DNA from 4 places in the Enterobacter sp. MGH 24 genome. Region 2 is predicted to be linked to each of the others. Evidence: predicted binding sites of a transcription regulator. Region 2 holds the regulator's gene; each other region holds the start of a gene.
The links. Region 2 encodes LexA, which represses DNA repair genes until DNA is damaged. Its sites were predicted from a motif close to TNCTGTATGTACATACAGNA; they were not measured.

Region 1: the regulator LexA is predicted to act here: its motif matches at 5,874-5,893, upstream of umuD (translesion error-prone DNA polymerase V autoproteolytic subunit).
Region 3: the regulator LexA is predicted to act here: its motif matches at 3,508-3,527, upstream of metR (HTH-type transcriptional regulator MetR).
Region 4: the regulator LexA is predicted to act here: its motif matches at 2,231-2,250, upstream of L370_RS06245 (metal-dependent hydrolase).

Annotation. Positions count from the first base shown of each region.
Region 1 covers NZ_KI535657.1:3,491,059-3,498,544, reverse strand. The annotation lists gene L370_RS05465 (arylamine N-acetyltransferase family protein) at 1-64, opposite strand, end outside; gene L370_RS05470 (aminotransferase-like domain-containing protein) at 101-1,597, shown strand; gene L370_RS05475 (hypothetical protein) at 1,600-2,046, opposite strand; gene L370_RS05480 (SDR family oxidoreductase) at 2,118-3,173, opposite strand; gene L370_RS05485 (LysR family transcriptional regulator) at 3,271-4,167, shown strand; gene umuC (translesion error-prone DNA polymerase V subunit UmuC) at 4,175-5,437, opposite strand; gene umuD (translesion error-prone DNA polymerase V autoproteolytic subunit) at 5,421-5,855, opposite strand; gene L370_RS05500 (hypothetical protein) at 6,154-6,354, shown strand; gene L370_RS05505 (aldo/keto reductase family oxidoreductase) at 6,400-7,266, opposite strand; gene L370_RS05510 (methyl-accepting chemotaxis citrate transducer) at 7,410-7,486, shown strand, end outside.
Region 2 covers NZ_KI535657.1:1,731,889-1,739,374, reverse strand. The annotation lists gene zur (zinc uptake transcriptional repressor Zur) at 1-91, shown strand, start outside; gene L370_RS13625 (CsbD family protein) at 161-370, opposite strand; gene dinF (MATE family efflux transporter DinF) at 491-1,828, opposite strand; gene lexA (transcriptional repressor LexA) at 1,892-2,500, opposite strand; gene L370_RS13640 (diacylglycerol kinase) at 2,609-2,977, opposite strand; gene plsB (glycerol-3-phosphate 1-O-acyltransferase PlsB) at 3,132-5,552, shown strand; gene gntU (gluconate transporter) at 5,658-6,998, opposite strand; gene gntK (gluconokinase) at 7,002-7,486, opposite strand, start outside.
Region 3 covers NZ_KI535657.1:1,197,358-1,204,843, forward strand. The annotation lists gene udp (uridine phosphorylase) at 1-73, opposite strand, end outside; gene L370_RS16100 (dienelactone hydrolase family protein) at 329-1,135, shown strand; gene metE (5-methyltetrahydropteroyltriglutamate--homocysteine S-methyltransferase) at 1,182-3,443, opposite strand; gene metR (HTH-type transcriptional regulator MetR) at 3,559-4,512, shown strand; gene L370_RS16085 (carboxylate/amino acid/amine transporter) at 4,400-5,299, opposite strand; gene yigL (sugar/pyridoxal phosphate phosphatase YigL) at 5,382-6,182, opposite strand; gene pldB (lysophospholipase L2) at 6,214-7,206, opposite strand; gene rhtB (homoserine/homoserine lactone efflux protein) at 7,317-7,486, shown strand, end outside.
Region 4 covers NZ_KI535657.1:3,332,324-3,339,809, reverse strand. The annotation lists gene L370_RS06230 (fructosamine kinase family protein) at 1-770, shown strand, start outside; gene L370_RS06235 (YniB family protein) at 807-1,343, opposite strand; gene hxpB (hexitol phosphatase HxpB) at 1,492-2,163, shown strand; gene L370_RS06245 (metal-dependent hydrolase) at 2,265-2,855, shown strand; gene L370_RS06250 (L-cystine transporter) at 2,983-4,374, shown strand; gene cedA (cell division activator CedA) at 4,423-4,779, opposite strand; gene katE (catalase HPII) at 4,866-7,115, shown strand; gene chbG (chitin disaccharide deacetylase) at 7,209-7,486, opposite strand, start outside.

The sequences.
Region 1 (7,486 bases), 1.8 Mb from region 2:
CCGCCGGTCCGGTGTAATTTATGCGGTTGAAATAGGTGGAAATGTTGAAATTATCGCTGTGCATAATGCCTCCTTGTCCTGAACATGCCGGACACTATAGATGGCGCGCATCATTGGCTGTATAGTCAGTTTTATCGAAAATTTGCCTGAACAGATACCCATGTCTGCCCCGTCCCCGTCGTCCCCACACTATCGCCGCATTGCCGAGATGCTGCGCCTCACGCTGACGTCTGGCGCGCTGCGCCCCGGTGACAGGATGATCTCCGCACGTAAACTGGCCGAACGCGAGCACGTTAGCCTTCCGACGGCGCTGGAGGCCCTTCGCTGCCTGGAGGCTGAAGGGCTGATCGTCGCGCGCCCGCGTTCAGGTTATTACATCCGCCAGACCAGCCAGCCGCCGCGCGTTGAGCCCGCGGGTTCCTCACCCGGCCCGGTCCCCGTCACCCTGTCCGCCGTGGCCCGGTCGCTGTTCAGCAGTGCAGAAGCCCGGCTGATCCCGCTGGGCGCCGCCCTGCCCGATCCCGCGTGGCTGCCGGGAGATGCGCTGCAGCGGGCGTTGCACTCTGCGGGCCGTCGTCTGGACGCACACGGGCAGAGCTATAGCCTGCCTCCGGGAAGGGTTGATTTGCGCAGTAAGATTGCCGCCCGTTCTGCACAGTGGGGAGCCCGGTTCGGCGCGGACGATCTCATTATTACCGCAGGCGCGACGCAGGCGCTGCGCCTGGCCCTTCGGGCCGTGTGCCAGCCGGGCGATGTCGTGGCGATTGAGCAGCCAGCCTACTTTGGCACGCTCCTGCTGCTGGAGGATTTAGGCCTGAAGGCCTTAGCGATCCCCACCGACCCTGTCGAAGGCCTGCTGCTGGAACCGCTGGCGGACGCCATCCGCTGCCACCGCCCCGCTGCCGTTCTGGCCTCGCCCACCGTGCAAAACCCGTTGGGTGCCAGCATGCCCGTCGCGCGCAAGCAGGAGCTGGTTGCCCTGCTTGAAGAGGCAGAAATTCCTTTGATTGAGGACGATGTCTACGGTGACCTGGTCGGTGACGGGCAACGTCCTCCGGCCTGCAAGGCGTTCGACCAGAGCGGGAATGTGATTTACTGCAGTTCGCTGTCTAAAACGCTTGCGCCGGGCTGGCGAATCGGCTGGATTGCAGCGGGACGCTACCACGCGCAGGTCTTACAGGCCCGCATGGCCGGAGACTGGGCGGGCGCCCCGCTGCTGGAAGCCGCGACGAGCGAGATGCTGGCAAGCGGCGACTACGATCGTCACCTGCGGCGGCTAAAGCGCCGGATCGCAGAGGGGATACGCGCCGTTGTGGCGCGGGTCGAGGCCAGCTTTCCACCCGGTACGCGCGTTAGCGTACCCGCAGCCGGTTTCCTGCTGTGGGTAGAGCTGCCTCAGCAGGTCAACGCGCTGGAGGTGCACCGTCGCGCGCTGGCGCTGGGCATTGGCGTCAGCCCTGGTCCCCTGTTTTCCCCGGCCGCAGGGTTAATCCACTTTCTGCGGCTGAACTGCGCAAACGAACCCACGTCCCGCCTGCTGAACGCCGTGGAACAGATTGGCGCGCTGTGTCACGAGCTGGCCGCCCGACAGGGATAATTTCACAGATTGAGGATTGCGCGTTCTTTAACGACAGCGTCAGGATTGGCGCTTTTTATCGCTGCCAGAAAAGCCGTGAAGTTATGATTCCAGAGGGTGAGATTGTTATAAAACTGTACCTGCTTTTCATTAGCACCATCACGGTAAGTAACAATCCAGACCCGTCTGCTATTTATTTCAGTATTTCCCGGCCCGATTTTAATGATGTTAGCCAGCGCAATCTTACGGGTGGCATTTTTTTTAACTTCATATAAAAACAGATCATCGTAAAACCAGGTTTTACCTGCATTCCCGCCAAATAATGAGGGGTTGGCAGATATCTTTTTCATCCCGTTACGATCTGAAATGATGCGTTTTGCCTGGCAAATGCGCCTGACAAAAAATCTTAACAGAATGAAAAGCGCAATGAGGGGCAGCGCGACTGATATTATTTTTAAAGTCTCGTGCATCCCCTGCCCCCATACCTTTTATTAACGCGTGAGTATAACGCGCCGATCGTTTATGACAACAACCCTTACGGTCAGGGAATAATTCGCGCCGCTCTCAGCTGCGCAAACAGGCTGAAAAACATCTCATCGGTCGCCTGCATTTGCGTAAAGCCCGCCCTGCGCAGCTTGCTCCCGTCACCGAACATGTCGTAATGCCAGCCAAAGACAAAATCGGCAAACTGCCCGCCGCTCAGCCGCAGAATATCCGCTTCCACCAGCCGCGCTTCGGCAAGCTCGCGCCATACGCCGCGATAGTCGTTAAACAGCTGATGAAATGACAACCTCACCGGCGGCGCAGAGTCCAGTTCAAACCAGCGTGCGATGCGCGGCCACAGTTCGCTCCAGCGCCAGACATCGCCATTGTTTACGTTGAACGCCTGATTCTGTGCCGCAGGTGACGTGGCGGCCCACAGCGTTGCCTCGGCCAGCAGCCCGGCGTCGGTATGATCCACGATGCTGTGCCAGGTCTGTTCTGAACCGGGAAAACGCAGCGGTAACCCCAGCGCCTTACACAGGGAAGCATACAGGGCGATGCTCAGCGCAAGGTTCATGGCATTCCCCGGTACTGCGCTCCCCACCACGCCCGGCCTGATGGCATGCCAGTGCCAGCGTTTCCCCCGCTGAAACTGGCTGAGCCACGCGAGCTGCGCGGCGTTAAATTCAGCACCCGGTACGCCGGGATCGCTTTCCCGCGCCGGGGTTTTAAACGGCCCAAGATGCGCACCATAGACTTTGTACCCCTGCATCAGGCTCACCGTCTGCAAAGGTGCCGTTTTTTCGAGGGTGCTGACCAGATTACGCAGCATGGTGACGTTCGGCTCAACCATGTCCGTCCAGTTCGCCGCGTTCGCCCAGGCGCTGTAAAAGATGTGGGTGACACCGTTCAGGGCGTGCAGCGCCCGTGCAGTGTCCTGCGCATCCAGTAAATCGACGTTCACCACGGGAATGCCGTCAGGATGAGACTCGGCATGGCGGCTAAGGCCGATCACCTCCCACTGATGGTGCAGAAGCGTGTTAACCAGCTGTCTGCCGACAATGCCGCTGGCACCCGCGACCAGGGCGACGTTGTGTTGCTGCATCTTATTCATGGTGTTTCTCCGCAAAGGGTGACAGACGCAGTGTGATCTATTATTTTTTCTGGAGATATCCCCTGAAACCGATGGCACTTATAAGCAGAATCATTAAATGAACAATAAGCTCACGGCCATTTCTACCTTTCTACGCGTCGCTGAAGCGGGTTCGTTTTCGGCGGCCGCCCGTCAGACCGGTATTAAGCAATCCGCCGTCAGTCAACAGATCGCGGCACTTGAGGATGAGCTTGGCGTGGTGCTGCTGCACCGTACGACGCGTACGATGAAGCTGACCGAGCAGGGTGAACGTTACCGGCGAGATATGCAGCTTGTGCTGGACGCCATGGGGGAAGCGGAGAGGCGCTTACATCCTGTCGATCATAGCATTCAGGGACGCGTCCATGTCCAGCTACCGAGCGGCCTAGGTCAGATCGTTTTGCCGCATCTGCTGGCGCTACAGCACCGGCATCCCGAACTGCAGCTGATGATTTCCCTGGATGACCGCCTTGCCGATCTGGTGACGGAAGGCGTGGATGTCGCGATACGGCTGAGCAGTGAGCCTCCGCAGGCGCACGCGGCTCGCGTGCTGGCGCGTATTCAAGCCGCGCTGTTTGCCGCTCCCGGTTTTCAGGCGGTACACGCCGTCAGCGAACTGACGACGCTGCCACACGTACGGTTCAGCGGTATTCCGCTGGATGCCCCCCTGCGCCTGATTTCTGACGAGGAAACGGTCGAGATCAGCGTGAATACCGTTTTCCGTGCCAACACCAGCGACGCGCTGCTGCAGGCGCTGGTGTCCGGCATCGGTATCGGCGGCATGCAGCGACCGCTCGTGGCCAGGGCGCTGCAGGCGGGCACGCTGGTACCGGTACTGCCCGAGTGGCGGCTACCCGATCGTTTCCTCTATGCCGTCTATCCTGACGCCCGCTTTATTCCGCAGCGCGTCAGAAAGGTCGTCAGCGTGATTGAGCAGTTACTGCCTGAGATCGCGACGCATGAAGCCACAAAATAGTCGCCTTCTACTTCGCCACCGGCAAATCGGCGTATCGCGTCGTATAGGCCGGTGACAGCATCTCACGCTTCATCGCCCAGGATTTCTCAATACCCTGCCCGGCAAACCATATCTTCCCTTTGCCAGAATGATTTACGCTGTCGATCGTCTCCATCAGCGCCGCGCTGTTGGCGCGCAGACGGTTATCGTCAAACAAGTTTAGCTGGGCGACGCCGCTGCTGAAAAAATCCGCCAGCATGACCCCGGCTTTCATATAGCGATACCCGTCGAGCCATATACGCCCCAGCGCCTCCGTGGCGGCGCGGATGATATCCCGCGAGTCATTGGTGGGCGTCATCAGGGTGACAGAAGCCTGATTGCCGTAATAAATTTCGTTGTCCGCATGCGGGCTGGTGCGCACAAACACGCTGATAAAACGACAGTATTGATGCTCGCCGCGCAGTTTCTCTGCTGCCCGCTCCGCGTAGGCGCAAATGGCCTGGTGCATCTCCTCGTACTGCGTAATACGGTGTCCAAACGAACGGCTACAGATAATTTGCTGCTTCGTGGGGGTGAACTCTTCCAGATCAAGGCAGGGCTCGCCGCGAAGCTCGCGGGCCGTACGTTCCAGCACCACGTTGAAATGTTTGCGGATGACCCAGGAGGACGCTTCCGCCAGCTCCAGCGCTGTGGTAATGCCCATCGCGTTCAGTTTTTTCGTGATGCGCCGCCCTACTCCCCACACCTCCTCTACCGGAACCTTCGCCAGCAGTTTACGCTGCCGTTCGCGGCCTGAGAGATCGACCACGCCGCCCGTGCTGGCCCAGCGTTTCGCCGCATAGTTGGCCAGCTTCGCCAGCGTTTTGGTCGGGGCAATACCGACGCCAACGGTTAAGCCCGTATTTTTAAAGACCTGCGTGCGCATCTGGTGACCGAACGCTTCCAGTGACAGGCAGTGACTGACCCCTGAAACGTTCACGAACGCCTCGTCAATGGAGTAAATCTCTATTGCCGGGGCGAGATCGGTCAGCGTCTGCATGACCCGACTGCTGAGATCGGCATATAGCGCATAGTTCGAGCTAAAGACATAAACCCGCGACGGGTAGAGCTTTTCTTTGAATTTAAAATACGGCTCACCCATTTTTATGCCGAACTGCTTTGCCTCCCGCGACAGTGAAATAATGCAGCCGTCGTTATTGGACACCACTACGATGGGTTTCCCCTCCAGATCGGGCCGGAATACCCGCTCGCAGGAGGCATAGAAGCTGTTCACATCAACCAGCGCGAACATGTTTATGCGTTTTGAGCGTGTGGGTGACGACGCCGAAGATCTGCAGCTCCTCTTCGGACTGAAAGGTAATCGGCTGATAGCGGGCATTATGCGGCAGAAGTCTCAGAACCGGACGGGTTTGTAGCTCTTTCACCGTAAACTCACCGGCGACCGACGCCACGACAATATCCCCATGTTCGGCATTTAACGAACGATCGACCACCAGCAGATCGCCGTCGCCGATCCCCGCCCCAATCATGGAGTCTCCACTCACCTTGATAAAATAGGTCGCACTGGGGTGCCTTACTGCCAGCCGGTTAAGATCGAGACGATCTTCCACATAATCCTGCGCCGGGCTGGGAAACCCACAGGCAACACGTTCTAAAAACAAAGGTAATTCAATGATTTGTTTTGGGTGATAAGAAAAGAGAGTGTCCATAGTGCCTTTCTCGCCAGATACTGTATATAAATACAGTATTACGGATTATGGACAAGGATCAAGGTCATTTCCGGAGACGAATCCAAACGCGTTGAAGTTTGAGCGGTTTTAATTGAGCAACATCGCCCGCCGTTAACAGGCCTGACATTACAAGTCATATAAAAGTCATGTGTAAATCTGTTCGTTTATGACTTATAAAAAATAACATCACTATGCGATAACTACATATTGACTTTAAAGTCAGATAAAAGCATATTTTACAGCACGAATTAACAAGACTTACTGGAGAATATTTCCCATGCCAGCCCGTGACTATCCAGACAAGCGTGTTGCACGCGGTCTGGCAAAGGAGGCCGATCTCAGGATGCTGAGCGCCCGCATCGATCCCGACCTGATGGAGTACATCAGAATCACCGCCTTTGAGACGCGTAAAAGTAAGCAAGAGATTGTGGCGGAAGCGTTAGCGCTCCACAGGCAGAAAAGTCAGACAGGGCCCTAAGCGCGCAAAGCCGAAAGTCCCCTTCGGGCTTTGCGCATATCACGTTTAATCTATCAGCGAATTCAGCGTTTCCAGTGCTTCAGGCGGTAACTGCAAATCCGCCGCCGCGAGGTTTTGCCGCAGATGCGCCACGGAAGAGGTGCCCGGGATCAGCAGAATATTCGGGGAACGTTGCAGCAGCCATGCCAGCGCTACCTGCATTGGCGTCGCGCCCAGTGAATCCGCGACAGCCTTCAGCCCGGAAGATTGCAGTGGCGTAAAGCCACCCAGCGGGAAGAACGGCACATAAGCAATCCCCTGCTGCGCCAGCAGATCCACCAGCGCGTCGTCACCCCGGTTCACAATATTGTACATGTTCTGCACGCACACCACCGGTACCAGCTTCTGGGCTTCCGCAACCTGGGTGGCCGTGACGTTGCTCAGGCCAATATGACGCACCAGCCCCTGCTGCTGTAATTCGGCCAGGGTGGAGAGCGGTTCAGCAATCGACCCTTCCGCCGGCCCGTGTGCGCTAAACATGATCCGCAGATTCACCACGTCCAGCACGTCAAGCTGCAGATTACGCAGGTTGTCGTGCACCGCCTGAGTCAGTTCCTGCGCGGAAAAGGCCGGCAGCCAGGCACCTTTGTCGTTGCGGCGGGCACCAATCTTGGTGACGAGCGTCAGATCGTCCCGGTACGGGTGAAGCGCCTCGCGGATCAGCTGGTTAGTGACATGAGGACCATAAAAATCACTGGTATCAATGTGGTTCACCCCTGCCGCCACCGCTTCGCGCAGCACGTCCAGCGCGGCTTGCTTATCCTTCGGTGGACCAAAGACGCCCGGCCCGGCGAGCTGCATCGCACCGTAGCCCAGTCTTTTAACCGTCCGCGTTCCGAGCGCGTACGTCCCGCTTTTATCAATGCTGCTCATGTTAACCTTCCTCATAAAAATGATCCGGATTTACAACAGGTTCCCTCGCAGAACCATTAGTTAAGCGCGAGTTAATTAAAGTTTAAATTCTCTACGACGATAGTAATGAAGTACCCCTGCATCTTCTCTAACGGACGACCGCTATGCTGAAAAATCTGCACGTGATTACCGGTATTATCTTTGCCCTCACCATATTCTGTCTGTTGCAAGTTGTCACGGG
Region 2 (7,486 bases):
GTGCTCTGCGTGCGTTGAAGTGGAAGCCTGTCGTCATCAGGACGCATGCCAGCATGACCACTCTATTCTGGTGAAGAAAAAACCGCGTTAGCGGTAAAAGCAAAGGCGGCACATGGCCGCCCTCAGGGTGTACTTCCTTGTACTTTCGGGTATAGCCCGGTTACCAGCGGTAGTCGTTGCGTTTTTCCCAGTCGCCCACTTCTTTTTCCGCCTGGTCTTTTGCGTAGCCGTAACGCTCCTGGATTTTACCGACAAGCTGATCGCGTTTACCTTCAATGACGGTCATATCGTCATCAGTCAGCTTACCCCACTGTTCTTTCGCTTTACCTTTGAACTGCTTCCAGTTGCCGCCGATTTCGTCTTTATTCATCATCGTGTCCTCTTAGTTAAGCGTCGGGTCGTAACGTCCGTTACGTTCTTTTCTGCTGGACGTGATAATTATTGTAGTTAAGGACTCGGTGGTTGATTTCATATTCGGAATCTTTAACCGTCACGATATATCGTGGCGCGAGGGAAACCAGGTATTGTTTTGCCAGTGGCGGTGCCAGATAAACGCCAGCGATATCCCGCGCAGCGAGAGGAAAACGGCCAGGGCCAGCCACAAACCGTGATTACCCAGCCAGGGAAGCGTCAACAGCGTCAGACCAAACCCTGCCGCCGCGACCGCCATGCTGTTGCGCATTTCCGCTCCGCGCGTCGCACCAATAAACATGCCGTCCAGCAGATAACACCAGACGCCGACCACCGGTAAGATGACTTGCCAGATGAGATAGTGACTCGCCAGCTCGCGCAGCGCTGGGATAGACGTAAGTAACGCAACGATCTGCTCACCAAAGCAGGCGTAAAGCAGACCGAATGCCAGCGCCACCAGTCCCGACTGACGGCAGGCTGCCCGCCAGACGTCCCGAAGCTGCCCGCTTTCGCGTGCGCCGTACGCCTGCCCGGAATGCGCTTCTACCGCATAGGCAAACCCGTCCAGCGCATAGGCGGTAAAGGTCAGTAGCGTCATCAATACCGCGTTGACCGCAACGATTTCTGGCCCCAGCCGGGCCCCGAAAACCGTCAGCGCGCCGAAGCAGAGCTGAAGCAACAGCGAGCGCAGCATGATGTCACGATTAAGCGCCAGCAGCTTACGGATATTGCCGCGCCATGCGGTTTTGAGCAACGCCAGGGAGATGCCGCGCATCGCCAGCACGCGCCAGACCATCCACAGACCAATAATAAAGGTTCCGTATTCGGCAATTGCCGTCGCCAGCGCCGCGCCCTGCACGTTCATATGCAGGCCCATTACCAGCCAGACATCCAGCACAATGTTGAGAAGGTTGCCTACCACCAGCAAAATGACTGGCGCACGGGCATACTGAACGCCCAGTAGCCAACCCAGCAGAACCAGGTTAGCCAGCGAGGCGGGCGCGCTGAGCCAGCGGATCTCAAGGAAACGTCGCGCCTGCGCCAGTACCGCCTCGCTGCCGCCAACAACATGGAGCGCAAGGTCGATCAGGGGCGCACGTAATAAAACGATTAACGCCCCCGCACCAAGCGCAAGGATCAGCGGCTGGACCAGTGCTCGCGCCAGACGCAGCGGATCTTTTGCACCATAAGCCTGGGCTGTGAGTCCGGTGGTGCTCATGCGTAAAAAGAGCAGCAGCATAAACAAGAAGCTGGTTGCCGTCGCACCAATTGCCACGCCGCCGAGATAAACCGGGGAATCAAGATGACCAATAACGGCAGTATCGACCAGACCCAGCAAGGGCACGGTAATATTGGAGAAAATCATCGGCAGAGCAAGACGCCACAATGCCTTATCGGATGCCGTCAGCAGTGACATGAAAAATACCGGGAGTGGGAAACGAAGCAGGCTACAGCGGCGCCATAGCCTGACAGGAAGAGGTTACAGCCATTCACCGTTGCGAATGACCCCAACCGCCAGTCCTTCGATAGAGAAGTTCTGTTCGCGGAGATCGACCACAATCGGCGAGAACTCGTTGTTTTCAGGCAGCAACTGAACGGTGTTACCTTGTTTTTTCAGACGCTTGACGGTGACTTCATCATCAATGCGCGCGACAACCACCTGGCCGTTACGCACATCCTGCGTTTTGTGCACCGCAAGCAGATCGCCGTCAAGAATGCCGATGTCTTTCATCGACATACCGCTGACGCGCAGCAGAAAATCCGCGCTCGGTTTAAACATGGCCGGATCGACCTGGTAGTGGCCTTCAATATGCTGCTGTGCCAGTAAAGGCTCACCGGCAGCAACACGCCCCACCAGCGGAATGCCCGTCTCTTCTTCCACCAGCAGGCGGATACCGCGTGACGCGCCGGAAACAATCTCAATCACGCCTTTACGCGCCAGCGCTTTCAGGTGCTCTTCGGCAGCATTCGGAGAACGGAAGCCCAGACGCTGCGCGATTTCCGCACGCGTGGGTGGCATACCCGTCTGGCCGATATGATCCCGGATGAGATCAAACACCTCTTGCTGCCTGGTCGTTAACGCTTTCATTCCGCCCCCTGGGTGTATATACAGTTATGCTGTGAGTATATACAGTCAAAGGCGATTTTGGAACCAAAAACTGCACAAAAAACCAGGGACTTAATTATTCCTCGAGGCTCATCGGAAATGTGACCAAAGCAGTGTGACCCAGGTGATAACGGCAGTGATAATCGCCAGCAACACGGCAGCAGAGCCCATGTCTTTTGCGCGGCCAGAAAGCTCGTGGAAATCTGAACCAATGCGATCAACAACGGCCTCAATAGCGCTATTAAGAATTTCCACTATCATCACCAGAAGCACGGAACCGATAAGCAGTACGCGGGTAATAGCATCAACATCAAGGAAACAGGCGATAATCACCGCGATGATAGCGGCGACGCCCTCCTGGCGAAAGGCGGCTTCGTTGATCCACGCAGCGCGGAACCCTTTCCATGAATAGCCAGCGGCTTTGATGATACGCGTTAACCCAGTGGTATTATTGGCCATTAAAAGAACCTTTTAAGAAAAAAAGCGTCAGTAACAGGAACTGTAGCGCGTTTCGCTACAGCCTGAAGTATGACGGGTAACAACAGAAATTTTGCGCGCTTTCTGTTATCCTTGCGCCGCAATTGCATTATTAACCAGAGGCTTTACATCGTTTATGTCCGGCTGGCCACGAATTTACTACAAATTACTTAATTTACCATTAAGCATCCTGGTAAAAAGCAAGTCTATCCCAGCAGAACCCGCGCTGGAATTGGGGCTCGATACGTCGCGTCCTATTATGTACGTTTTGCCTTATAACTCGAAGGCAGACTTACTGACGCTTCGCGCCCAGTGTCTGGCGCATGACTTACCTGACCCGCTTGAACCGCTTGAAGTTGACGGCACTTTGCTGCCGCGCTACGTGTTCATTCACGGCGGGCCGCGCGTGTTTACCTACTACACGCCAAAAGAAGAGTCCATCAAGCTGTTCCATGACTATCTCGACCTGCACCGCAGCAACCCCGATCTGGATGTGCAGATGGTGCCGGTATCGGTGATGTTTGGCCGTCGCCCGGGCCGTGAAAAAGGTGAAGAGAACCCGCCGCTGCGCATGCTTAACGGCATCCAGAAGTTCTTCGCGGTCTCCTGGCTGGGACGCGACAGCTTTGTGCGTTTCTCCCCTTCCGTTTCGCTGCGTCGAATGGCGGACGAGCACGGCACCGACAAGATCATCGCGCAAAAACTGGCGCGCGTGGCGCGTATGCACTTCGCTCGTCAGCGCCTGGCTGCCGTAGGGCCACGTCTCCCGGCGCGTCAGGATCTGTTCAACAAGCTGTTGGCCTCCAAAGCGATTGCCCGCGCCGTTGAAGACGAAGCGCGCAGCAAGAAAATATCGCATGAGAAAGCCCAGCAGAACGCCATTGCGCTGATGGAAGAGATTGCAGCGAACTTCTCTTACGAGATGATTCGCCTGTCCGATCGTATTCTCGGCTTTACCTGGAACCGTCTCTACCAGGGCATCAACGTTCATAACGCCGAGCGTGTACGTCAGCTGGCGCATGATGGCCATGAGATTGTCTATGTTCCCTGCCACCGCAGCCACATGGACTACCTGCTCCTTTCCTACGTGCTCTATCATCAGGGGCTGGTACCACCGCACATTGCTGCCGGTATCAACCTGAACTTCTGGCCAGCAGGTCCGATTTTCCGCCGCCTGGGCGCCTTCTTTATCCGTCGTACCTTCAAGGGCAACAAGCTCTACTCCACCGTGTTCCGCGAGTATCTGGGCGAGCTGTTCAGCCGCGGCTATTCCGTGGAGTACTTCGTCGAGGGCGGTCGTTCCCGTACCGGACGTCTGCTCGATCCGAAGACCGGCACGCTGTCGATGACCATTCAGGCGATGCTGCGAGGAGGAACCCGTCCAATCACGCTGGTGCCTATCTACATTGGCTATGAGCACGTGATGGAAGTGGGCACGTACGCCAAAGAGCTGCGCGGTGCGACCAAAGAGAAAGAGAGCCTGCCGCAGATGCTGCGCGGCTTGAGCAAGCTACGCAATCTCGGTCAGGGCTACGTGAACTTCGGCGAACCGATGCCGCTGATGACGTACCTGAACCATCACGTTCCCGAGTGGCGCGAATCCATCGATCCTATTGAAGCGATTCGTCCGGCCTGGCTGACGCCAACGGTCAACGGCATCGCGTCCGAGCTGATGGTGCGCATTAACAACGCCGGTGCGGCTAACGCCATGAACCTGTGCTGTACGGCGCTTCTGGCTTCGCGTCAGCGCTCGCTGACCCGTGAACAGCTCACGGAGCAGCTGGATTGCTATCTGGACATGATGCGAAACGTGCCGTATTCCGTTGATTCAACCGTGCCTTCTGCTACCGCCAGTGAGCTTATCGATCACGCGTTGCAGATGAACAAGTTTGAAGTCGAAAAGGACACGATCGGCGACATCATCATTCTGCCGCGCGAGCAGGCAGTGCTGATGACCTACTACCGCAACAACATCACCCATATGCTAATGCTGCCGTCGCTCATGGCGGCTATCATCACCCAGCATCGCCGCATCTCGCGTCAGGAACTCTTGCGTCACGTTGAGACGCTCTACCCGATGCTGAAAGCGGAGCTGTTCCTGCGCTGGAGCAAAGATGAGCTGGCGGGTGAGCTGGACAAACTGACGGAAGAGCTGCGTCGTCAGGGGCTGATCACCGTCTCAAACGACGAGCTGCATATCAATCCATCACGCTCCCGTACCCTGCAGCTGCTGGCGGCCGGTGCGCGCGAAACGCTGCAGCGCTACGCCATTACGTTCTGGCTGCTGAGTGCGAACCCGTCTATCAACCGCGGTACGCTGGAGAAAGAGAGCCGGACGCTGGCACAGCGCCTGTCCGTTCTGCACGGCATTAACGCCCCTGAATTCTTCGACAAAGCGGTCTTCAGTTCCCTGGTGCTGACGCTGCGTGACGAAGGCTTCATCAGCGATACGGGTGATGCCGAGCCGGAAGAGACGCTGAAGGTGTACCAGATGCTGGCAGAGCTGATCACCTCGGATGTGCGTTTGACGATTGAGAGCGCGACGCAGGGCGAGTAACGCAATGCCGGGTTATGGCCCGGCCTGATGCCCTGGATAATAAAAAGGCCCGGTAAGCGCTTACGCTACCGGGCCTTATTTTTAAGCCTTGTTACATCACCGCATTCAGCTCAGCAGCGTAAAGGCAATCATCCCAACAATCGCCCCCGTCGTGCCGAGGATGGTTTCCATCAGCGTCCAGGTTTTCAGGGTTTGCGCTTCGGTGGCACCGGTAAATTTACCGAACAGCCAGAAACCCGCGTCGTTAACGTGAGAGACCACAATCGAACCGCCCGCGATACAGATAGACAGCGCGGCCATCTGCGCACCGGAATAGTTCAGCTGTTCAATCACCGGCATCACCAGACCCACCGCGGTTAAACACGCCACGGTTGCGGAACCCTGGATGATACGCACCGCCGCGGCCAGTACGAAGCAGGTTACCGCAATCGGCAGGCCCATCCCGGTCAGCGCTTCGCCCAGAGCCGGACCTACGCCAGAATCCACCAGCACCTGCTTGAACACGCCGCCTGCACCGATCACCAGCAGGATAATACCCGCAGGCTGCAGCGCGGCACCGCAGATCTCCATCACGCGGTCTTTCGGCATCCCCTGACGCATCGCCAGGCCGTAAATCGCCACCAGACACGCGACCAGGATCGCGGTGAACGGGTGACCGATGAACTCAAACCACTCGTAGGCGCTGGAGCCCACCGGCACAAAGCGCGCGGCGATGGTTTTCAGACCCACGAGAACCAGCGGGAGCAGGATCAGCGACAGGCTGAAGCCGAAGGACGGCATTTTACCCTCGCCCAGGTGCGGCTCGGTGATGTCGTCGGGAATATGCAGCTCAACGTAGCGGCTGATGAAGTTGCCCCACAGCGGACCGGCAATAATCATCCCCGGGATTGCCGCGCACAGGCCAATCAGGATCATCCAGCCAAAATCAGCGTGCATTTGGGACGCCAGCAGCATCGGCGCAGGCCCCGGCAGCAGAAACGCTGCGGCCGCCGCCACGCCCGCAAACAGCGGAATAACCAGCTTCACGAGGTTAGTGCCGGTATGGCGCGCCATGGAGAACGCGACGCTTATCAGCAGCACAACGGCCACTTCGAAGAACAGCGGCAGCGCGCAAATCAGGCCAGCCAGACCAATCGCGTAGTGCGCGCGGCTGTGGCCAAAGGATTTCAGCATCTTGACGGCAATCTGGTCGACCGCGCCCGTCTCGTGCAAAATCTTGCCAAACATCGCGCCAAGGGCGACCACAATCGCCAGGAAGCCCAGCGTACCGCCCATCCCTTTTTCCATCGTCGCGGCGATCTTGTCGAGCGGCATACCGGAAAAGAGACCTGCACCTATAGAAACCACCATCAAAGCAACAAAGGCATGCATACGCGCCTTCATCACCAAAAACAGCAGCAGCAATACGGAACCCACTGCTGTCAAAACTAGCGTTAATGTACTCAAAACTTACTGCCTTTTATTAATGACCTCGATGGTGCTGGCAACAACACCTTCCAGTGACTGATCGATATCAACCACTAAGACGTCTTTCTCATCTTCACCCGGCTCCTGCAGCGCTTCGAACTGCGTCACCAGCATCTGGGTTTTGAAGAAGTGACCTTTACGCGCCTTCAGACGGCTTTCAATCACCTCGAAATCCCCTTTCAGGTAGATGAAAGAGAGATTCGGGTTGCCGTCGCGCAGCAGGTCGCGGTAGGTTTTTTTCAGCGCGGAGCAGACGATCAGGGAGACTTTGTTGGTACGCTGCATAGCGAACGCGGCGTCATTCAGCGCCTGCAACCACGGTTTGCGGTCGTCGTCGTTCAGCGGCTCGCCGGAGGCCATTTTCATGATGTTGCTGCGCGGATGGAGGAAGTCGCCATCAAGGAACGCAGCCTGGAGTTGATGCGCCACTTCGCTGGCTACGGCTGATTTCCCGCTACCGGAAACGC
Region 3 (7,486 bases), 530 kb from region 2:
GGACGATTGCGAGCGTAGCCCCTTGTAAATCGTTTTTGGTGAGGCCGAGATGAAAAACATCAGACTTAGACATAGGTGACTCCTCTGTGGGTCGGTTAGTCAGAAGAAGTAAAACGGTACTTTACAGAAGCAGCATGCATATTTTCGTGACGCAACTCACCATGAATGAAAATGATTGCATTAAATTTCCATAAAAAAGTGATTTACATCACATTAACAAGTTATATCGCCAGGTGCTGCACAAAAGATAGACCGTTTAAGGCACTGTGAGTTGTTAACCTGGTGTCTATATTTACCTTTGCGCTAACTCATTGGTACGGAGAATGCCATGACTGAAAAAACCGGTTTTGCACCTGCTGCGGCCCCACATGCTTCCACCATCGTGTCGACGCCAGAAGCGGCAATTACCGCGGGTGAGACCTCCATTCCCTCGCAGGGGGAGAATATGCCTGCTTATCACGCACGGCCAAAATCGGCAGACGGCCCGCTGCCCATCGTGATTGTGATTCAGGAGATCTTTGGTGTTCACGAACACATTCGCGACCTCTGCCGCCGGCTGGCGCTGGAAGGGTATCTGGCCGTTGCGCCAGAGCTCTACTTCCGTCAGGGCGATCCGAACGACTACAGCGATATTCCAACATTGCTCAGCAACCTGGTCAGCAAAGTCCCGGACGCGCAGGTGCTGGCCGATCTCGATCACGTCGCCAGCTGGGCGGCGCGCAACGGGGGCGATCCACATCGTCTGCTGGTCACCGGTTTCTGCTGGGGCGGACGCATAAGCTGGCTGTATGCCGCGCATAACCCGCAGCTCAAAGCCGCTGTCGCCTGGTACGGCAAACTGGTAGGTGAAAAAACGCTGAATTCACCGAAACATCCGGTCGATATTGCCACCGAGTTAAATGCCCCCGTATTAGGGCTTTACGGCGGTCAGGACACCGGTATTTCGCTTGATTCGGTAGAGACCATGCGCCATGCGCTCCGTGCGGCAAATGCGAAGGCGGAGATTGTGGTGTACCCGGATGCCGGGCATGCATTTAACGCCGATTATCGTCCGAGCTATCACGCAGAATCAGCCAAAGATGGCTGGCAGCGGATGCTGGCGTGGTTTAGCCAGTACGGCGGGAAAAAAGCATAAAGCAAAAAGCCCGGTGGCGGCTACGCCTTACCGGGCCTAAGTGTCATTAAGCCTGACGTAAATTCTGCGCCGCCTTCACCATGTTGGCGAGCGCCGCACGCGTCTCTGGCCAGCCGCGGGTTTTCAGTCCGCAGTCCGGGTTCACCCACAGGCGCTCTGCCGGAATGCGCTGGGCCGCTTTTTTCAGCAGGGCTTCAATCCACTCCACGCTCGGCACGTTCGGGGAGTGAATGTCGTACACGCCCGGCCCGATTTCATTCGGGTAGTCGAACTCTTCAAACGACTCCAGCAGCTCCATATCCGAACGCGAGGTCTCGATGGTGATCACGTCGGCGTCCAGCGCGGCAATCGAATCCATAATGTCGTTAAATTCGCAGTAACACATGTGGGTGTGGATCTGGGTGTCGTCCTTCGCCACCGCGGCGTTAATGCGGAACGCCTCCACGCCCCACTGCAGGTAGGCGTCCCAGTCGCTGCGGCGCAGCGGCAGGCCTTCACGCAGCGCCGGCTCGTCAATCTGGATAATGCCAATACCTGCCGCTTCCAGATCGGCCACTTCATCACGCAGCGCCAGGGCTATCTGTTTGGCGATGGTTTCACGGGTCACGTCTTCACGCGGGAACGACCAGCAGAGAATGGTCACAGGGCCGGTCAGCATGCCTTTTACCGGCTTGTCGGTCAGGGACTGGGCATACTTCGCCCACTCCACGGTGATCGCTTCCGGGCGGCTAACGTCACCAATGACCACCGGCGGCTTGACGCAGCGGGAGCCATAGCTCTGCACCCAGCCGTTCTGGGTAAAGACAAAGCCGTCCAGGTGCTCACCAAAGTATTCCACCATGTCGTTACGCTCGGCCTCGCCGTGCACCAGCACGTCCAGCCCCAGGCGTTCCTGCTCGATAATCGCCTGCTTGATGTGTTCCGCAATGCCGGTGCGGTAGTGATTCGCATCCAGATTGCCCTTTTTGAAGTCCAGACGCAGGCCGCGGATCTCCGTAGTTTGCGGGAAAGAGCCGATAGTCGTGGTTGGCCAGGCGGGCAGATTGAAACGGGCGCGTTGCGCTCCAGCGCGCACCTCATACGGGCTCTGGCGCTGGCTGTCCTGGGCGGTGATGGCCGCCAGACGTTTTTCCACTGCCGGATTGTGCACGCGTGCCGAGTGACGACGTGCCTGGATCGGCGCGCTCCATTCGGTAATCGCCGCCGTGTCGCCGGTGTTCAGCGCGTCTCGCAGCAGCGTTAGCTCTTCACATTTTTGCAGGGCGAAGGCAAACCAGCTTTTCACTTCAGGGTCGAGGCGGGTCTCCACGCTCAGATCGATTGGGCTGTGCAGCAGGGAGCAAGAGGATGCCACCCATAGCTCACGTTTGCCGACAATATCTTTGATTTGTGCATATTTCTCGGTGAGATCGGCGCGCCAGACGTTACGACCGTTAACCAGCCCGGCGGAAAGCAGCCAGTCCGCCGGCAGGCGCTTGTGCAGCTCCGCCACATCATCTTTACCGTGTACGAGGTCAACGTGCAGGCCCTGCACCGGCAGCGCGGCAATAGTCTTCAGGTTCGGCGTCACGCCTTCAAAATAGGTCGTCAGCAGGAGTTTTACCTGCCCGGCGAGCGCGTCATACGCCGGTTTGAAGGCATTGAGCCAAACCTGGGGCAGCTCAAGCACCAGCGCAGGCTCGTCGATTTGTACCCACTGAATGCCGCGTTTGCCCAGCTCAATCAGCAGCTGTTTGTAGACCGGCAGGATATCCTTCAGCAGGCTGAGTCGGTCAAACGGCTCGCCTTTCACTTTGCCCAGCCACAGGTAGGTTACCGGCCCGAGCAGCACCGGCTTCACCTGGTGGCCCAGCGCCAGCGCTTCATCCACTTCATCCAGAAGCTGCTTCCAGGTCAGGCTGAACTGCTGGCCTTTCACAAACTCCGGCACCATATAGTGATAGTTGGTGTTAAACCACTTGGTCATTTCCGCCGCTGCCGCGGGCTCCCCCGTTGGCGCGCGGCCACGGCCGATGCGGAACAGGGTATCGATATCTACCGATCCATCTTTGTTCTGATGACGAGCCGGGACGTTGCCAAGCAGCAGGCTGGTCGTCAGAACATGGTCGTACCAGGCGAAATCGCCCACCGGCAGCAGGTCAATGCCCGCCTGTTTTTGCTGATCCCAGTGACGGGCGCGCAGCTCGCGCCCCACCGCCAGCAGCTCTTCACGGGTGGCTTTCCCCGCCCAGTAGCTTTCTTGCGCTTTTTTCAGCTCGCGACGCAGGCCGACGCGAGGGAAACCGAGAGTGTGATTGCGGATTGTCATGGTGTGCCCCTTGTGAAATTCGTTATTTAGACGTCCAGATGTTTACACATCTATAATTGGCAGGTACTGTATATTCCTCAAGCGCAATATGTTCATGGCGAAGTGAAGGACTTTCATGATCGAGATAAAACACCTGAAAACGCTACAAGCGTTGCGGAACTGCGGCTCGCTCGCGGCGGCTGCGGCCACGCTGCACCAGACCCAGTCCGCCCTTTCTCACCAGTTCAGCGATCTAGAACAACGCCTCGGCTTCCGTCTTTTTGTGCGCAAGAGCCAGCCCCTGCGCTTTACGCCGCAAGGTGAAATTCTTCTTCAGCTGGCGAATCAGGTACTGCCGCAAATCGCCAGCGCGCTGCAGGCGTGTAACGAACCGCAGCAGACCAAACTGCGTATCGCCATTGAGTGCCACAGCTGTATTCAGTGGCTGACCCCCGCGCTTGAGAACTTCCGTCAGAAGTGGCCGCAGGTGGAGATGGACTTCAAATCCGGCGTGACCTTTGACCCGCAGCCGTCGCTGCAGCAGGGCGAGCTGGACCTGGTGATGACCTCTGACATCCTGCCGCGCAGCGGCCTGCACTATTCGCCGATGTTTGATTATGAAGTGCGCCTGGTGCTGGCGCCGGACCACCCGCTGGCGACCAAAACGCGCATTACGCCGGAAGACCTGGCGACAGAAACGCTGCTGATTTATCCGGTCCAGCGCAGTCGTCTGGATATCTGGCGTCACTTCCTGCAGCCGGCAGGCATTAGTCCGCAGCTGAAAAGCGTGGATAACACGCTGCTGCTGATTCAGATGGTGGCGGCCAGAATGGGCATCGCGGCGCTGCCGCATTGGGTGGTGGAGAGTTTTGAACGCCAGGGTCTGGTGCAGACCAAAACCCTGGGTGAAGGACTGTGGAGCCGACTGTACGCCGCCGTGCGCGATGGCGAGCAGCGTCAGCCGATCACGGAGGCGTTTATTCGCTCAGCGCGGAACCACGCGTGCGACCATCTTCCGTTTGTGCGGAGCGCGGAGCGACCCATCGGCGATGGACCCACAGCGAAGCCAGGATCACCGCTCCCCCAATAATGAAGCTCGGCCAGTGCGGCTGTTGCTGCCAGATGGCGAGGTTGACCAGCAGCCCTGCCGGGACATGCACGTTGTTCATGATCCCCAGCGTACCGGCGTCTACCTGAGTAGCGCCGTAGTTCCACATGAAGTACCCCAGCCCTGACGCCACTACGCCCAGCCAGACCAGAACGCCCCACTGCACGGAGGTTGTCGGCAGTTTTTGCGGGTTACCGAGCATAAACCACGCTGCCACAGCGACAATCGCGGCGCCCATATAAAACCAGGCGAACGCGTTGTGCTGCGGCATCGGACGGGTTTCCATCAGGCGTTTGTAGCCCACCATGCCGATGGCAAAACTGATGTTAGCGAGCTGGACGAACATCAGCCCGGTCCAGAAGTGATCGCTGACTTTGTCATAGCGAATAATCGCCGCGCCGATCACCGCCAGTGCCGCGCTTAGCAGGTAACCCCAGCGCAGGCGGCGCCTGCTGAGCAGGTCGTAAATCAGCGTGATATAGAGCGGCGTCAGTACGGTAAAAAGCAGGAACTCGGAGACAGACAGGTAGACGTAGGCCCGGAAGCTAAACAGATACATGATGCCGAGCTGCATCGCCCCCACCAGCATATAGAGCACAATCGTTTTCAGCGATTGCCCGCGCGTGCGCAGAAACGGCAGGAACACCAGCGCCGCCAGCCCCACGCGCATCAGCACCGAGAAGTAGCTGTCGACCGAACCGGCAAGGTATTCGCCAATCAGGCTAAAGGAGAAGGCCCACAGGATAGTGGTGATAATGAGTAGCGCCACAATGCTTGTCTCTCAAAAAGAAGGAGAGGCATTGTAGCGAACTCTTTAGTTGACATCTGAGCAATAAACAACCGAATGAAGATTATTCAAGGAACAGTTTGCGCAGATACTTCGGCACCGCGTTGTCTGCATTGGTACCGATCACTTCCAGCTCCGGGTGCAGGTCTTTAAGACGCTGGTGCGCGTTCTCCATGATGCAGCCCTTGCCCGCCATCGACAGCATCTCGGCGTCGTTCATGCCGTCGCCAAAGGCGATACAGTCTTTCAGCTCGAAGCCCAGACGTTTCGCGACGGCCTCCAGCGCATGACCTTTGGAGACACCCCCCGCCATCACTTCCAGGCAGGTCAGGGTTGAGAAGCTCACGTTGACGCGATCGCCCCAGCGGGCGTTGATCGCCTGTTCCAGCGGCAGCAATTCCTCATGGTTTACACAGGTGAAGAATACCTTGCTGATCCCTTCCGGCTCCAGCAGACCCGGCTCGTACAGTGAGTACTGGAATACGGCTTCCTTGAAGAAACGCATCTCTTCCGGGCGGTGGCGGTTCATAAACCAGTCGTCGTTGCGATAAACGTTGGTGACGATTTCCGGGTTGTTGTGCACCACGCCGAACAGATCGGCGGCAATATCGCGATCCAGGTTGTGGGTAAAGATCAGGTTACCGTCAGTATCATGCACGCGCGCACCGTTGGAGGTGATCATGTACGATTTGATCTCAAGATTATCGCGGATTTGCCCTACGTCCACGTGGTGGCGGCCGGTAGCGAACACAAAGTTCACGCCACGGGCGGTCAGGAGTTTTAAGGTCTCTTTCGCGTAAGGCGACAGGGTGTGGTCGGGGGAAAGCAGCGTGCCATCTAAATCAGATGCAACAACCTGGTACATAGGGATTTCAACCTCTGGTGGAAAACAAGAATCAATTATGCCTGTTGAAAAATTCAACAATGGCGTTAAGCGCGACTGAGCGCATAGCGTCCTTTTCAAAAAGGATCTCATGGTACGCGCCGTTAATGACCAGCGGTTTTCCCCCTTCACAAGGGTGACCGGCGGCAGCGCGCAGTTCGCAATAGCGGTCATGCATGCGGTTATCCACCACACGCTCTTCTTCAGCCTGAATCAGGAGCGTTGGTGTGTCGTCATTGCCTACGCCCGCCAGCACCTGCTCACCGGCCAGAATGCCCTCCCGCACCCAGTGCCAGGTCGGGCCGCCCACGCGCAAGCGCGGTTCATCGGCATAAAAGCGCAGGTTGCGACGATAGCGCTGTCGGCTGTGGGTCAGAACGTTGATGGCGAATGGCAATGCGCGCCAGCGCCCTGTACCAATGGCGTAGCCTTCTCGAATGCGCTGATGGCCCTCAGCCCAGTCGAGAAGATGGCGCACCATCCAGTCAGGAAAACGGATGACGATCCCGTACATCGGCGCGGTGAGCGCAATGGCATCGCACTGGTGATCGTACCGTTGCAAAAACAGCGTCGAAATGGCGCCGCCCATCGAATGCGCAAGGATATACCGCTTGCGCCAGGGGCCAGGCTGCACTTCCTGCTGCCAGAACGCGGCAAAATCGTCGACGTAATCGCTAAAGCTATCGACATGCCCACGGTGCGTATCCGGCAGCATACGACCGGACAGCCCCTGTCCACGGTGGTCGATAATCAGCACGTCGAACCCCATATGGACCAGATCGTAGGCCAGTTCGGCATATTTAACGTAGCTTTCAATACGTCCGGGGCAAACGACGATCGCCCGGTCATTTTTTTCATTGCGGAAACGAACGAAGCGCACCGGGATGCCCCCGACGCCCGTAAACTCATCTTCCTCACGCTGCCGCCAGAAATCGGTCAGCGGCCCCATAGAGAAAGCAGCAAAAGCGTTTTCTCGTGTTTCCCAGTCCTTTTTCTGCTGAAACATTGGGTTTCCACTCACGTAATCCAGGGAATATCGTTTTTTTCGTCAACGGTCACAAAATGACTCAATAATAGCGTATTGTGGCATAAAAATAGACGGTTCGGGAGTTTCAAATGACCTTCGAGTGGTGGTTCGCCTACCTGCTGACATCCATTATCCTCAGCCTTTCTCCAGGTTCGGGTGCTATTAACACCATGACCACCTCTATCAATCACGGCTACCGCGGTGCGGCGGCGTCGATTGCCGGTTTGCAGACCGGGCTGGGCATTCATATTGTACTGGT
Region 4 (7,486 bases), 1.6 Mb from region 2:
CCGCGTGGCATTTACGCTACGCAGGGCGCGATCTTTTCGTTAAGTGCGATGAGCGAGAGCTGCTCCCGATATTTACCGCCGAAGCCGATCAGCTGGAGCTGCTGTCGCGCAGTAAAACGGTGACGGTCCCGCAGGTTCTGGCCGTGGGGAGCGACCGCGCCTACAGCTTCCTGGTGATGGAGTATCTCCCTGCCCGGCCGCTGGATGCCCACAATGCCTTCATCCTCGGCCAACAGCTAGCGCGCCTGCATCAATGGAGCGACCAGCCGCAGTTTGGTCTCGACTTTGACAACGATCTCTCCACCACGCCACAGCCCAATGCCTGGCAGCGTCGCTGGTCAACGTTTTTTGCCGAGCAGCGCATTGGCTGGCAGCTTGAGCTGGCCGCCGAGAAAGGGCTGGAATTTGGCAATATTGATGCCATCGTCGAGCACGTTCAACAGCGTCTGGCATCCCACCAGCCTCAGGCGTCGCTGCTTCACGGCGATTTGTGGTCCAATAACTGCGCGCTGGGCCCCAACGGCCCGTACATCTTTGACCCGGCCTGCTACTGGGGTGACAGAGAGTGCGATCTTGCCATGCTGCCGCTTCATCCTGAGCAGCCGCCGCAGATATACGACGGATACCAGTCTGTTTCTCCCCTGCCGCCCGGTTTCCTCGACCGCCAGCTGGTGTATCAGCTTTATACGCTGATGAACCGTGCCATTCTTTTTGGCGGAGAACACCTTGTTAACGCGCAGCGGGCACTTGAGCGCATGCTTGCCGCCTGAGAAGAGAACGGGTGGCCTTGCCGCCACCCTAATCGTTTACAGAAAACCGAGCAGTGAGAAGAAGAAATATCCCGCCACAATGATAATCACGGGAAGGATATAGAGCGGGAAAATTTGCAGGAAAATGGTGTGACGCGGCACAACAATGCGGGATTCAATCTGCTCCCGACTCATTCCTTCCGGGCCTTTGGCCTGCTCCAGAATCAACTGATCCTCAACGCCTTCGCGTAAAAAGCGCGTCTGGCGACTCATTCTCGCGCCAGAGGCCTGCAGTGCCAGCGCGACAAAGATCAGGGCGTATATTACCCAAAAGCCGATATTCAGCTGTTGATGAAAATCCGGGGTGGGCGAGTTAAACCAGAAGACATTCAAAAATGGCGTATTAAAACGCATCATCTCAATCATGACATGAGCGAAATCAAGCATTACCGCATTGATACCCGGCTGTTTTTCGCTGTGATCGTACATAAATTTGAGTACAGAAATCAGCGTAGAAATGACGGCAGGAATAAAAATCACCCAGCCAGCAATACGTTTTAAGACCGCAATGCGTCCAGCTTGTTGATACGTCATCAGTTCCTCTTCATAAAGACGCGTTATTTGTGCCTAAGTCTACCTGCTGGCCATCAATTTCGCCCGATCTTTGAAAGCAATATGCTAAATTGCAGAGTGTGCTTAGCACGTATCGTCTGTCGAACACCCTGGAAAAGGAGACGTTGTGATGTCGACACCGCGCCAAATTCTTGCCGCAATTTTTGACATGGATGGATTACTGATCGATTCCGAACCGCTGTGGGATCGCGCCGAACTAGATGTGATAGCCAGCCTGGGCGTGGATATCAGCCGCCGTAATGAACTTCCCGATACGCTGGGCCTGCGCATCGATATGGTGGTTGACCTGTGGTTTGCCCAACAGCCGTGGGTAGGTCCCGATCGCGATGAGGTGACCGCACGCATTATCAGCCGCGCCATTTCTCTGGTGGAAGAAAGCAGGCCGCTGCTGCACGGCGTACGGGAGGCCGTCGCGCTGTGTAAAGCCCAGGGGCTGAAGGTTGGCCTGGCCTCGGCTTCACCGCTGCACATGCTGGAAAAAGTGCTCACGATGTTTGAACTGCGCGACAGTTTCGATGCCCTGGCGTCCGCTGAAAAATTGCCTTACAGCAAGCCGCACCCGCAGGTCTATCTGGACTGTGCCGCAAAGCTGGGTCTTGATCCACTTCACTGCGTTGCGCTGGAAGATTCCGTTAACGGTATGGTGGCGTCGAAGGCTGCGCGGATGCGCTCCATTGTGGTGCCCGCTGAAGAAGGCCGCCACGATCCCCGGTTTGCGCTTGCCGACGTGAAGCTTAATTCACTGGCAGAACTCACGGCGCATCATCTGCAGGGCGGCTAACGCCCTCCTCCGGTTTGTGACAAACAGTTACACCGTCACCTCTTCCGCCTACTGTATAAAAACCCTATACTGTATGAATTGACAGTTTCGTGGGTTTTATCATGACGGCGGAAGGCCACCTGCTTTTTTCAATTGCGTGCGCAGTATTTGCCAAAAACGCTGAACTCACTCCCGTGCTGGCACAGGGGGACTGGTGGCATATTGTCCCTTCCGCCGTCCTGACCTGTCTGCTGCCCGATATTGACCATCCTAAATCCTTCCTCGGGCAGCGCCTGAAGTGGGTATCAAAACCCATTGCCCGCGCGTTCGGCCACCGGGGGTTTACGCACAGCCTGCTGGCCGTGTTTGGCCTGCTGACGCTTTTCTATTTAAAAGTGCCCGAAAGCTGGATAGTCCCTGCCGATGCCATTCAGGGAATGGTGCTGGGTTATTTAAGCCATATTCTCGCCGATATGCTGACGCCTGCGGGCGTGCCGCTGCTGTGGCCCTGCCGCTGGCGTTTCCGTTTTCCCATCCTCGCACCGCAGAAAGGTAACCAGCTTGAGCGTGCACTGTGCATGGCGCTGTTTGCTTACGCGGTCTGGATGCCGCAAACCTTGCCCGAAAACAGTGCAGTCCGCTGGTCATCCCAGATGATTAATTCGCTGCAATTTCAGTTCAATCGCTTTATTCATCACCAGATTGAACAGTAAACCGACAAAATTATCCCATTTGTCATAACCCATTCCATTTGGATATAAGCGCTGCATCACACTTCTGCTAACCTTCCGCCAACAGGATCGGTAAAAACCGACCCAATAATAAATCAGGAGAACGGGGATGAATTTTCCACTCATCGCGAACGTCGTTGTGTTCGTTGTATTGCTATTGCTTCTCGCGCAGGCGCGCCATAAACAGTGGAGCCTGGCGAAAAAAGTGCTGGTTGGTCTGGCCATGGGTGTCGTATTTGGTCTGGCATTACAGGCGATTTATGGCTCCGAAAATCCAGTTCTGAAAGATTCGATTCAGTGGTTCAACATCGTCGGTAACGGCTATGTCCAGCTGCTGCAGATGATCGTTATGCCGCTGGTGTTCGCCTCTATTCTGAGCGCCGTTGCCCGCCTGCATAACGCAACCCAACTGGGTAAAATCAGCTTCCTGACCATTGGTACGCTGCTGTTCACCACGCTGATTGCCGCGCTGGTGGGTGTGCTGGTCACTAACCTGTTTGGCCTGACCGCAGAAGGTCTGGTTCAGGGTACGGCTGAAACGGCGCGTCTTACCGCGATTCAAACCAACTACGTGGGTAAAGTAGCTGACCTGACCGTGCCGCAGATGGTGCTCTCCTTCATTCCGAAGAACCCGTTTGCTGACCTGACCGGTGCGAGTCCAACCTCGATCATCAGCGTGGTTATTTTCGCCGCGTTCCTGGGCGTAGCGGCGCTGAAGCTGCTGAAAGACGACGCGCCAAAAGGCGAACGCGTGCTGACCGCGATTGACACCCTGCAAAGCTGGGTGATGAAGCTGGTACGTCTGGTCATGCAGCTCACCCCTTACGGCGTGCTGGCGCTGATGACCAAAGTGGTTGCCGGCTCTAACCTGCAGGACATCATTAAGCTGGGCAGCTTCGTTGTCGCCTCTTATCTCGGCCTGGGCATTATGTTCGTGGTACACGGCATCCTGCTGGGCGTGAACGGCGTCAGCCCGCTGAAATACTTCCGTAAAGTCTGGCCGGTCCTGACCTTTGCCTTCACCAGCCGTTCCAGCGCCGCGTCTATTCCGCTGAACGTTGAAGCGCAAACCCGTCGCCTGGGCGTGCCTGAATCCATCGCCAGCTTCTCTGCCTCCTTTGGTGCCACCATTGGTCAGAACGGCTGTGCGGGTCTGTACCCGGCGATGCTGGCCGTGATGGTTGCCCCTACCGTTGGGATTAACCCGCTGGATCCGGTATGGATCGCCACGCTGGTTGGGATTGTTACCATAAGTTCTGCAGGCGTCGCTGGCGTTGGCGGTGGCGCAACCTTCGCCGCGCTGATTGTGCTGCCTGCGCTGGGTCTGCCCGTGACGCTGGTCGCCCTGCTGATCTCCGTTGAACCGCTGATCGACATGGGTCGTACCGCGCTGAACGTGAGCGGCTCCATGACCGCCGGTACGCTGACCAGCCAGTGGCTGAAGCAGACCGACAAAGCGATTCTGGAAAGTGAAGACGATGCCGAGCTGGCACACCGTTAATCACGGTAGAAATAAAAAAACCGCCTGATGGCGGTTTTTTTATGGCTGTTATTCTTCAACCTCTTCATCCTGACGGATCTGCGTCGCCCACCGCTGCGCCGACTCCGGCACGGCAAACGTAGGCGAGCGGCGGAAATGTTCGCCGATCAGCACAAAGGCCACGTATTTCCCCCGCAGCTGCCAGACATCGCGAAAACCCTCCACTTTCAGGGCATGGTCAGGCGGCGCGGGCTCAACGCGGGGCACATAGCTAATAACCTGGCGGTTTTGTTGACGAAGAGGTTTCATAAGCGACTGGTTCACTAAAGCAAATTCTTGAAGCAGGAAAATTCTATGATAGCCGATCCTGCTGCCTTCCGTCGCGCTCCGAGTGGGTGGGATGGCTCCTTTCGTTAATGACGGCATGTGAAAACTCTTAGTTCGCGAGCCATCTCACGACATTGTTCTATCCTTAATAGGGTTTTTAGCAATGGATAAAGGAGAAGCGTGCAATGTCGAACAAAGATAAAACTCATCAATCACCGATTCATGGCACTGAGGAATCTCAACCGGGTATGGACTCTCTCGCCCCTGCTGACGGCTCTCATCGCCCCTCCCCTGGCCCTTCCGCACCGGGCGAACAGCCTACCGCACCGGGAAGCGTGAAATCGCCGGACACGGGCAACGAGAAGCTGAAATCGCTTGAGCCGCACCGCAAAGGCGGCGAAGGTTTCGCGCTCACCACCAATCAGGGCGTGCGCATTGCTGACGATCAGAACTCCCTTCGCGCAGGCGCGCGCGGGCCAACCCTGCTGGAAGATTTTATCCTGCGGGAAAAAATCACCCATTTCGACCACGAACGGATACCGGAACGCATCGTCCACGCGCGCGGTTCCGCTGCGCACGGCTACTTCCAGCCTTACAAGAGTCTGAAAGCGATCACCAAAGCGGACTTCCTCTCCGACCCGGATAAAATCACCCCGGTGTTTGTGCGCTTCTCCACCGTACAGGGCGGCGCGGGGTCGGCGGACACGGTGCGCGATATCCGCGGCTTTGCCACCAAGTTTTATACCGAAGAGGGTATTTTCGATCTGGTGGGCAATAACACTCCGGTGTTCTTCATTCAGGACGCGCATAAATTTCCTGACTTTGTCCATGCGGTAAAACCGGAGCCCCACTGGGCCATACCGCAGGGACAAAGTGCGCACGACACCTTCTGGGACTACGTCTCCCTGCAGCCTGAAACGCTACACAACGTGATGTGGGCGATGTCAGACCGCGGCATTCCGCGCAGCTATCGCACCATGGAGGGGTTTGGCATCCACACCTTCCGTCTGATCAACGCCGAGGGTAAAGCCACGTTTGTCCGTTTCCACTGGAAGCCGGTGGCGGGTAAAGCCTCGCTGGTATGGGACGAGGCGCAGAAGCTGACCGGACGCGATCCGGACTTCCATCGCCGCGAACTGTGGGAATCCATTGAAGCGGGCGACTTCCCGGAATACGAGCTGGGTCTGCAGCTCATACCGGAAGAAGACGAATTTAAGTACGATTTCGATCTTCTTGACCCGACGAAGCTGATCCCGGAAGAGCTGGTGCCGGTTCAGCTGGTGGGTAAAATGGTGCTCAACCGTAACCCGGATAACTTCTTTGCCGAAAACGAGCAGGTCGCGTTCCACCCGGGGCATATCGTGCCGGGACTGGACTTCACCAACGATCCGCTCTTGCAGGGACGTTTGTTCTCCTATACCGATACGCAGATCAGCCGTCTTGGCGGGCCGAACTTCCACGAAATTCCGATCAACCGCCCAACCTGTCCGTACCACAATTTCCAGCGCGACGGGATGCACCGTCAGGATATTGATACCAACCCGGCTAACTACGAGCCGAACTCGATCAACGATAACTGGCCGCGTGAAACGCCACCGGCGCCGAAACGCGGTGGATTCGAATCGTACCAGGAGCGTGTCGACGGCAACAAAATTCGCGAGCGCAGCCCGTCGTTCGGCGAGTACTACGCCCACCCTCGCCTGTTCTGGAACAGCCAGACGCCGATTGAGCAGCAGCACATTATCGGCGGCTTCAGCTTTGAGCTGAGTAAGGTGGTGCGTACCTACATCCGCGAGCGGGTGGTCGATCAGCTGGCGCGCATTGATATTCAGCTCGCCCAGAGCGTTGCGGATAACCTGGGTATTACGCTGACCGACGAGCAGCGCAACCTTGCCCCGCCGAAAGAGGTTAACGGCGTGAAGAAAGATCCGTCCCTGAGCCTGTATGCGGTGCCGGGTGGCTCGATTAAAGGCCGCGTGGTCGCCATCCTGCTGAACGACAACACCCGTGCCAGCGACGTGCTGGGGATTATGCAGGCGCTGAAAACCCAGGGCGTGCATGCGAAACTGCTTTATTCCCGCATGGGCGAAGTGACCGCCGATGATGGCTCCGTGCTGCCGGTGGCGGCGACCTTTGCAGGGGCGCCATCGCTGACGGTTGATGCGGTGATTGTGCCGTGCGGGGATATTGACAGCCTGCTGAACAACGGTGACGCGGTGTATTATCTGCTGGAAGCCTATAAGCACCTGAAACCGATCGCGCTGTCCGGCGACGCGCGACGGTTTAAGGCACAGCTGAAGGTGGCCGATCAGGGCGAGGACGGCATTGTCGAGGGAGACAACGTTGACGATGTCTTTATGACGAAGCTGTTTGATTTGCTCGCCGCGCACCGCGTCTGGTCGCGCAGCAGTAAGATTGATCAGATTCCGGCGTAAAAAAAGCCCGGTGGCGGCTTCGCCTTACCGGGCCTACAAGAGTTAGAAGGTCGTTCGTAGGCCGGGTAAGGCGAAGCCGCCACCCGGCAACTCTTACAGCTCCCTGAACGTCCCCAACCGATACCCACGCTCGGCAATCGCATACTTCAGCGACGCCGACGTCAGCACGTCCAGCTCCGCCAGGCGCGGCCAGCAGTAAGCGCTTTTCCGCACGGTGTTATCGACAAAAGCAGGATGCGCCATCACTTCTACCGACTTTTCACCCCGCGCGGCGGAATCATCAAGCACCTTCAGGAACAGCGCTTCGTCGATCTCATCGCCGTAGAATGCGCTGCTGAACCCCTCTGTTGTCGTCACGGCGCACTCCGGTA